One region of the Vreelandella sp. 21 genome, then DNA from elsewhere that is predicted to be linked to it. Evidence: predicted binding sites of a transcription regulator. Region 1 holds the regulator's gene; each other region holds the start of a gene.

Region 1 (3,285 bases):
TGGCAGATGATCTTGCCCTGTCTTCGCGCTAGGCTATCGCCAGCGTTTTCTTTTTGAGAGGTAAGCATGGACCGTTCTCTGTTGAGGCCAACGGGATGGGCACGAGTGGCTGATTTTTTACATTTAATGCGGTTGGATCGCCCGATTGGTACTTGGCTATTGATGTGGCCCACCTTGTGGGCTTTGTGGATAGCGGCAGAGGGCGTGCCTGGACGGAATGTTCTGCTGATCTTTATTGCTGGCGTTTATGTGATGCGCGCTGCGGGCTGCGTGGTTAATGATTATGCTGATCGTCATTTCGATGGCCATGTAAAGCGCACTAAACATCGTCCTCTAGCCACTGGTCGTATCAGTGAAGCCGAGGCGCAGCTGCTGTTTATAGCGCTGGTAGCCACTGCTTTCATTTTAGTGCTATTGACCAATTGGTTTACGGTGCTGTTGTCGATAGGTGGTGTTGTATTAGCGTTCATTTACCCGTTTATGAAGCGCTACACCCATTTACCTCAGGTGGTGCTGGGGGCTGCATTCTCTTGGGCGATCCCCATGGCATTCGGTGCGGTATTGGGTCATGTACCGTTTGAAGCATGGCTATTGTTTAGCGCTAATGTGCTGTGGACCGTTGCCTACGATACTCAATACGCCATGGTTGACCGCGACGATGACCTAAAAATTGGTATCAAATCTACCGCGGTGCTGTTTGGTAGCGCTGATCGTCTGATAATTGGTGTGCTGCAAGTGGCGGCACTTGGACTACTTGCCTGGGTAGGATGGCGTGTTGGTTTAGGTGGCTTTTTCTGGCTTGGGCTAGCCGCTATGGCTGCCACGTTTGTCCACCAACAACGATTAATTGCTGGCCGTGAGCGCGACCGCTGCTTCCAGGCATTTCTTAATAATCATTGGTCAGGCTTGTTAATTTTTGCAGGTATTGCACTAAGTTGGTGGCCAATAACTGGCTAAATATCCTCTATGTCATAGAATTGTCATCAAGTCATGGTGTTATCGTCACTGACATGTCTTTGAACTGTTTTTTTGAACTATTTTTTTAAATTAGTTTTCATTGAACACCGTGAGGCCCTGGAATGACCGCCAAGACCGTTTTGATTGTCGATGATGAGGCGCCTATTCGCGAGATGATCGCAGTGGCGCTGGAAATGGCTGACTATCGCGTGCTTGAAGCGGATAACGCCCAGGATGCCCACGCGATGATGGTTGACCACCAGCCAGATCTGCTTTTGCTGGATTGGATGATGCCGGGCACCAGTGGTATTGAGCTTGCAAGGCGCTTAAAGCGTGAAGAAGCCACTGCCGAAGTGCCTATCATTATGCTGACCGCTAAAGGCGAAGAAGATAACAAGATTCAAGGACTTGAGGCCGGGGCGGATGACTATATCACCAAGCCTTTCTCTCCCCGCGAACTGGTGGCTCGCTTAAAAGCAGTATTGCGACGTACTACCCCCCGTGGTGTCGAAGATCCTATTGAAATTAATGGCTTGCTATTAGACCCAGTAAGCCATCGTGTGAGTGCTTACGGTAAGGCGTTAGAAATGGGGCCGACGGAGTACCGCCTGCTGCAGTTTTTCATGACGCATCAAGAGCGCGCCTATACACGTAGCCAACTGCTCGATCAAGTGTGGGGTGGTAACGTATACGTTGAAGAGCGGACGGTAGATGTTCACATCCGACGTCTACGTAAGGCCTTAGGGGAAGCTCACCAGAGTCTCATTCAAACGGTGAGAGGCACTGGGTACCGTTTTTCCGCGCGGGTGTAACGGTGCGCCTGTGGAGCCGAGAACTATGGCGGATTGCATGGTTAGCTGCCCTGGGGGCTTGTCTCGGATGGTTGCTAGGTATGCCAGGGCTTGGGGTTGCTGCAGGCCTTGCCGTTTGCTTGGTTTATCAACTGCGCCAACTGCGTGCACTCTTTAAGTGGTTAACGCTCCACCCTCATGATGAACCCCCTGCTGCAAGCGGTATGTGGGGCGAACTTTTTGATCGCTTGTATCGCTACCAAAAGAGCCAACGGATTACCCAGAATCGCTTACGTGCCACCCTTGCACGTATCCAGGAATCATCCGAAGCGATGCGTGACAGTGTCGTTATGCTAGATCGACATGGTGACTTAGAATGGTGGAACAGTGCCGCGACCGAAATGCTGGGCTTACAAACGGCCCACGACCGTGGCCAGCATATTACCAACCTGCTTCGTGATCCTCGATTTATCAGCTACTTTAATGCGCGTAAATACGGTGAGCCGCTGACCTTAACGTCGCCCATCGATGAACGGCGTATCCTGCAATATCAAATTACACTCTATGGTGATGATGAACGCTTGGTAATGGCGCGAGACATTACCCGTTTGCATCGCCTAGAGCAGATGCGTCGTGATTTTGTCGCCAATGTTTCCCATGAGCTGCGCACGCCGCTAACAGTACTGACGGGTTATTTAGAAACTTACGGCGACTTGAAAGAGCAACTTCCACCACGTTTGGGCCGAGGTATTGCTCAAATGGAAGAGCAGACGAAGCGTATGCAAAACTTAGTCAATGATCTGCTACTGCTCTCTCGGTTAGAAATTGACCAAGGTGGCGAGGATCATCATGCGCTGGTGTTAGGGCCGATGCTCGACAGTATTCGCCGCGATGCGCTAGCGCTCTCTAATCAACAGCACAATGTCCAAGTCGTGCTTGAAAGTGATGCGCGGCTCATTGGCAGCGAGCAAGAACTGCATAGTGCGATTTCAAACCTAGTGTTTAACGCTGTGCGGTATACGCCAGAGGGTAGTCAGATAACACTTCGCTGGAAAACCATGCCGAATGGCAGTGCTTGTATTGAAGTCGACGACGACGGCGAAGGAATAGATCCTGTCCACATTCCGCGTTTAACCGAGCGTTTTTATCGTGTTGATAAAGGTCGCAGTACGGCTACCGGTGGAACGGGCCTTGGTCTAGCGATTGTGAAACATGTGCTGCTGAGACATGATGCACTGCTACAAATTGAATCCCACCCTGGCGAAGGGGCTCTCTTTCGCTGTGTTTTTCCGCCATCACGCGTTGTCGAAGACGAGTCCATACCGCGCAATGCTGTCTAGATGTTGTATAAGTGTGTCACGGTGTCATGTAAGTATGGTCAAATAATGCTCATGTGCCATTTGTAGCCACTTTTCCTGCCTAAGTTGAAAGATTCTAAACGTCTTATTTATTTCTTAAAATATATAAATTAATGTTTATTAACGTTTTTTTTATTATTTTTTGCTTTTTGGCATGGCATATGCAGTGTCTTAGATAA
Region 2 (3,285 bases), 890 kb from region 1:
CACAGCCGGGGCAGGCTTCTTCTGAATAACGGTCTTCACGAATAGAGCGGATAACCTGGGCGGAAAATACCCCGGTAGGCACAGCGATAATCGAATACCCCAACAGCATCAGGATCATCGTGATCGCTTTGCCTAACGACGTGGCTGGGACAATATCGCCGTAGCCCACCGTGGTCATACTGACGATCGCCCAATACATCGACATAGGAATACTGGTAAAGCCGGCTTCTGGCGACTCGATGGTGTACATCAGCGCAGCAAACAGTATGACGACCATCATGATGCTGCTAAAAAACAGCAGGATTTGACGAAGGCTGCGTTTAAGCGCATCGAGCAGTAAACGCCCCTCGCCGATAAACTCCATCAACCTCAGAATCCGGAAGATGCGTAGCACTCGCAGTATCCTTACGATGACGAGTCCGTGCGCACCAGGCATCAACAGTACTAACCAAGCTGGGATAATCGCGATCACATCGACAATGCCGTAGAAGCTTTTGAGGTAAATCGTTGGGCGCTCTAAACAGTAAATCCGCACCGCCAGTTCAATGCTGAAAAGTAGCGTAAATAGCCATTCTGCATAGTAGAAAATGTGCCCGTAGCGTTCGGAATAACTATCTACGCTGTCCAGCAAAATGACCGCCACGCTGATTAGAATGGCGATAATCAGCGCAATATCAAACCCTTTGGCTCCCGGCGTATCAGACTCGAAGATAATATGGAAAAGCCGTGTGCGCAGTCCTTCCGCACCGGGAGTTAATTGAAAACTCATCGCGACATCCTGAAGTGGGCTGAATGTTTCTAGCGTAGCGTGGTTTGATAGGCGAAGCGATGCGCCAGGGTTAACGCAGCAGCGCCATAAGCGGACGTTGGATGGCCATTTTTATTCAGTGCTGTGGTCAGTGTTTGAGCATCGCGGCGGGAGCTTTCATCTAACTGGGGATGGGTCGCCAGTGTGGCTAACGCTTGCTGTGCGATAGTTAAGTGTTCCGCAAGACCACTATCGTGGTAGGCGTCCAGCGCCACTGTGGCTCTGTGTAGCCACTCAGCCGGTGCGTCAGCTTCAGGTAGTGCCCACTGCTGCACGCCTAATGCATTGCCGCGAGCGGCTTTGCTGGTATCAGAAGGGCGCAGCGGTACGCTTTCCGCGAGCGTTAATGCTAGCGCCCAAAGCGCCTCTGGTTCACCCGCTTTGAGTTCCAGCTCGACCTCGCAAATTGCCGCTTGAGCACCACCGCTGACAATCTCTCCTTCGTCCAACACTAGCTCTATACGGCTTCCCTGCCAGTTGATTTGCCAGCTGCGCCGGGTAAAGTCGGTGCGCAGCGCAGGGCGTAGCGCGGAAATGACGGTGCCTAGTGAACCTTTGAATGGCGGTAGGGTAGCTAAGCCATGCTGGTCAAGCTGTGGGCTAGGAACTTGCCACTCCCACTCTTGTCGGGTAGAGAGGCCGCCACCACCATGACCGGCAGTTTTCACCGTTTGTAGCACGCGATCATCAACTTGGCGTAAGCGCACGGCAATCCGTGCATTCGCCATATCGCCCGCAGGGGTATCGAAATAGTTGTTCGACAAATGTTGCCGTTGGGGTGTTTCGGCTAGTGCCGCGTGGCACAGCAGCGTGTTTAGTTGAGCTGGCGCAAGGGCGAGTTTAAGCTCTATTTCGGTAGGCGCTGAAACAGAATCAGCAGTAGATGTTGAATTTTTCATGACATTAGCCACCTTTGTATTGTGACATTTCAATTAATTTTACATGACATTGTGAACTTTTCATGACGGCGGCGAGCGCACTCTTTATACTGGCGCCGCCATTTCCAGGCTCCCCGAAAACAGGCTAAAGGCTATATGGTTACCTCCAACCCTTTTTCCGCGATGTTTGGCCGCTCGCCATTCCAGCCGCTGCTGGCCCACATCGTCAAGGCCAATGAATGTGCCGACCAACTGTTGCCGTTCTTCGAGGCATCGCTTGCCGGTGATTGGGATACCGCAGCTGTACTGCGTGAAAACGTTACCCGCTTAGAGCATGACGCCGACACGTTGAAAACAGAGCTTCGGCTTAACCTGCCCAATACGATGTTTCTTCCCGTCTCGCGGTCCGACTTGCTCGACCTTATCAGCGTGCAGGATAAGATCGCCAACAAGGTGCGCGACATTACCGGCATTATGCTGGGGCGTAAAATGCGTGTACCCGATGAGCTGGCCGATCCCATGCGCGATTATATGCGTACCAGCGTGGCGTGTGTGGCCCAGGCTCGCCAAGCGCTTGAAGAGCTGAAAGAGCTGCTTGAGTCCGGTTTTGGACGCAATGTTTCCGATGTTATGCAGAATATGATCCGTGAGCTGCACACACTTGAGCACCAAGCTGACAGCCAGCAGATCGCGATACGTCGCCAGCTGTTTGAGCTTGAAAGCCAACTTCCTCCTGTTGATGTGATTTTCCTTTACAAAATCATTGAGTGGGTCGGTGAAGTTTCTGATCGCGCTGAACGCGTGGGCAGCCGCCTACAGATTTTGACCGCACGCTAAGGGATACCTATGCAGATTATTGCCCAGCACGGTGAAATTTTTATCATTCTGGCCTGTTTGTTTGGCTTTTTTATGGCTTGGGGCGTTGGTGCGAATGATGTTGCCAATGCGATGGGAACCTCGGTGGGGTCAAAAGCGATCACCATCAAACAAGCCATTATAATTGCGGTTGTCTTTGAGTTTTTAGGTGCTTGGCTGGCGGGTGGTGAAGTGACCAACACCATTCGTAAAGGCATTATCGACCCAGAGTTGCTCCAGGAAGACCCGCAGTTACTGGTGTACGGTATGCTGGCAGCGTTGCTGGCAGCGGGTACTTGGCTACTGGCAGCATCGATGAAAGGTTGGCCGGTTTCCACGACGCATTCCATTGTAGGTGCCATTGTGGGCTTTGCCGTAGCGGGATTGGGTGCTTCTACGGTGGATTGGGGCGCTGTTGGCACCATTGCGGCAAGCTGGGTCGTTTCTCCTCTGTTGGCAGGTACTATCGGTTTTGTGCTGTTTAAATCAGTGCATCACCTGATTTTTGAAAATGATAATCCATTTGCTGCTGCCAAACGCTATGTACCGGGCTACGTATTTTTGGTTGGTTTTATTGTGGCGATGGTCACGCTAACCAAAGGCCTATCTCACGTTGGGCTGGACCTGACCTTTAGTCAAAGCCTGCTGCTATCGATTTTGTTAGGGCTTGTGATCATGGGTATTGGCCTGTTGATGCAGCGTCGTATCAAGTTCGAGAAAAATGCCAACGACCACTTTGGATAC
Region 3 (3,285 bases), 720 kb from region 1:
TCTTGGGTTAAGTGGTTAATCACATGATGCTGAGCGACATCCGGCGCAAAGCAGCGATAGCCAATCCCTAACTGATCAAGGCGCAGCAGCGTTAGCGTTGTTTCATAGATTTCAGAACCATCAAAAACGCCGCAGCCTGCTAATACGATTGCTACCTGTTTGGTCATGCTTATCTCCTTATCGTAGCGCTTATTATCGCTGTTAAATCGTCGCCACTTAGCGTCGCTGAGTGGCTCACTTTAGTCAGTCTATAAAGCCACTACAAGCCAGCTATCACAAGCCCGCTTTCGCTGCAGTGCAGGACTGATATACTCACGTTAGGCCTTTTAGGGCACCCACTATTCGATTGACTATGCGATTGTTTGGAGAAAGCCGTTGAACACCTCTGCTCCCCGTCACTTCCCTGCCACCCGACTTCGCCGTATGCGTCGCGACGATTTCTCCCGTCGCTTAATGCAGGAGTCGACGCTAACACCCAGTGATTTGATTTTGCCGGTTTTTGTACTGGAAGGCGAAAATCAGCGCGAAGCGATTGCCTCAATGCCCGGTGTTGAGCGTCTTTCCATCGACCTGCTGATTGAGCAGGCACGTGAGGCCTACGCGCTGGGTATTCCTGCCTTAGCTCTCTTCCCCGTTGTCAGCGCTGAGCAAAAAAGCGAGTTAGCAGAAGAAGCTTACAACTCGAATGGTCTGGTTCAGCGTAGTGTACGGGCGCTAAAAGAAGCACTACCAGAGCTTGGCATTATTACCGATGTCGCCCTTGACCCCTATACTAGCCACGGACAGGACGGCATTCTTGATGAGCACGGCTATGTGCAAAATGACCGCACAGTGGATACGCTACTCAAACAGGCACTCTCCCACGCCGAAGCAGGCGCCGATGTCGTGGCACCTTCCGATATGATGGATGGCCGCATCGGCGCCATACGCCAAGTGTTGGAGCAGGAACACCTGCATAATGTGCGTATTATGGCGTATAGCGCTAAGTACGCCTCTAAATATTACGGCCCTTTCCGTGATGCAGTCGGCTCTGCCGCCAATCTTGGCAAAGCGGACAAACGCACCTATCAGATGGATCCCGCCAATAGTGATGAAGCACTGCATGAAGTCGCTATGGATATCGCTGAAGGCGCTGATATGGTAATGGTAAAACCTGGCATGCCTTACTTGGATATCGTACGTCGTGTAAAAAGCGAACTCCAAGTACCGACATTCGCTTATCAAGTCAGCGGTGAGTACGCCATGCATCGCGCCGCTTTCGACAACGGCTGGCTTGAGGCCGAACCCGTCATTCTTGAGTCACTGATGTGCTTCAAGCGAGCAGGTGCAGATGGGATTTTAACCTATTTTGCCTTAGAAGCAGCACGCTTGTTACAGCGTTAATTTCAGGGGTCAAACCTTCAAAGATGACAAACCGGTGACACTTGTTTGTCATCTTTTCCCGGCATACTCCTATTAACAGTAGTTATCACGCTATGATGAGTATGAACCACCACCGGGGGGCAGCCATGGACGATCAATCAGCAGATTCCACGCCAGCATTTTCTAGCGAGTCAACGAACGCTGCAAACGAGACGGTAAGTGGCGAGGGAGAGGCTTTGCCATTGCGTATCAATCGTACCCCCACCGGAGTTCACGCGAAAGAGGCTCACTTGGAAGCGGATCTTGACGACCCGCAGCTTTACTTCAATCGCGAGCTTTCTCATCTGCAATTCAATATCCGGGTGCTTGAACAAGCCCTAGACGATGCACATCCGCTACTTAACCGGCTGATGTTTCTGCTGATATTTTCATCCAACATGGATGAGTTTTTTGAGATAAGAGTTGCTGGGCTTAAACACCAAATGGCATTAGGTGACGATACCACCGCCGCCGACGGCCGCTTACCTAAGGCTGTGCTGGCAGAAATCTCGGATATCGCGCATCAGCAAATTGCCCGCCAATATCAAATATTGAACGAAACACTGCTGCCCGCGCTGGAAGCTCAGGGGCTACGCTTTCGTCGTCGCGATCAGTGGACCGACGAGCAAAAAGCGTGGGTTAAAGGTTTTTTTGATAACGAAATCATGCCGGTCATCAGCCCCATTGGCTTAGACCCTTCCCACCCGTTTCCGCGTTTGGTTAATAAAAGCCTCAACTTCATTGTTGAACTAGAGGGAAAGGACGCCTTTGGTCGGGCTGGTGGCATGGCAATACTGCCAGCGCCTCGCTCACTGCCTCGCTTGATGGCACTGCCTAAAGCTCTGTGTGCAGAAGGTTTCTCTGAGTATATTTTCTTGTCATCGATGATTCACGCTCATGCAGAGGAACTCTTCCCCGGTATGCGTGTGCGCGGTTGTTATCAGTTCCGGCTGACTCGCAATGCCGATATGACCGTCGACCCAGAAGAGGTCTCAGACTTGGCCTCAGCGCTACGTGGCGAGCTATTAGCCCGCCGTTATGGCAGTGGTGTTCGCCTTGAAGTCGCTGATAATTGTCCAGATGACTTGATCAGTTTCTTGCTGCGCCAGTTTGAGCTAGAAAGCAGCGACTTATACCGTGTTCAAGGGCCGGTAAATTTGACCCGCATGATGGCTGTACTCGGTGATGTTGACCGACCGGAACTGCTCTATCGCCCCTATTCGCCTAGCGTGCCAAAAGCATTAAAGGGTGGCAGCCTATTTAGCGCTATTGCCAAAAGCGATATCCTGCTTCATCACCCATTCCAGTCTTTTTCACCTATTGAAGACCTACTACGCGAGGCCGCACGCGATCCGGACGTACTGGCAATCAAGCAGACTCTGTACCGCACGGGCGCAGATTCAACGATAGTGAGTGCTCTGGTCGATGCCGCCAGCCAAGGCAAAGAAGTCACCGTTGTTATCGAGCTGCGGGCGCGTTTCGATGAGGCCGACAATCTTCAGTTAGCATCACGCCTGCAAGAAGCCGGCGCCATCGTGATTTACGGCATCATGGCCTATAAAACCCATGCCAAAATGCTACATATCGTGCGACGTGAGAAGGGCGAGCTGCGCCACTACGCACATTTAGGCACCGGCAACTACCACTCTAAAACAGCGAAACTATATACCGATTACAGCCTGCTAACTGCCAATACAGCACTATGCGCGGACGTGCACAAGGTGTTCCAGCAGCTTTCTGGCATGGGCCGCGCGCGCAAGATCGACACGTTGCTCCACGCCCCCTTTACGCTTCACGAGCGCTTAGTCGAAATGATTGACCGTGAAGCTCAGGTGGCGCTTAGAGGTAAGCGCGGGCACATCATTATTAAGTGCAATTCGCTAA

What was found. Region 1 encodes PhoB, which activates phosphate uptake and scavenging genes when phosphate is short. Its sites were predicted from a motif close to TGTCATANNNNTGTCANA; they were not measured.
Region 2: a site for PhoB is predicted at 1,739-1,756, ahead of ACN06F_RS03685 (CYTH domain-containing protein). Genes of this name have one in related genera too.
Region 3: a site for PhoB is predicted at 1,406-1,423, ahead of ppk1 (polyphosphate kinase 1). Genes of this name have one in related genera too.

The regions. Positions count from the first base shown of each region.
Region 1 covers NZ_CP194673.1:3,958,258-3,961,542, reverse strand. The annotation lists gene ACN06F_RS17945 (chorismate--pyruvate lyase family protein) at 1-32, shown strand, start outside; gene ubiA (4-hydroxybenzoate octaprenyltransferase) at 67-957, shown strand; gene phoB (phosphate regulon transcriptional regulator PhoB) at 1,080-1,769, shown strand; gene phoR (phosphate regulon sensor histidine kinase PhoR) at 1,772-3,088, shown strand.
Region 2 covers NZ_CP194673.1:800,050-803,334, forward strand. The annotation lists gene ACN06F_RS03680 (ion transporter) at 1-769, opposite strand, end outside; gene ACN06F_RS03685 (CYTH domain-containing protein) at 799-1,707, opposite strand; gene ACN06F_RS03690 (TIGR00153 family protein) at 1,843-2,523, shown strand; gene ACN06F_RS03695 (inorganic phosphate transporter) at 2,533-3,285, shown strand, end outside.
Region 3 covers NZ_CP194673.1:3,233,959-3,237,243, forward strand. The annotation lists gene elbB (isoprenoid biosynthesis glyoxalase ElbB) at 1-167, opposite strand, end outside; gene hemB (porphobilinogen synthase) at 376-1,383, shown strand; gene ppk1 (polyphosphate kinase 1) at 1,509-3,285, shown strand, end outside.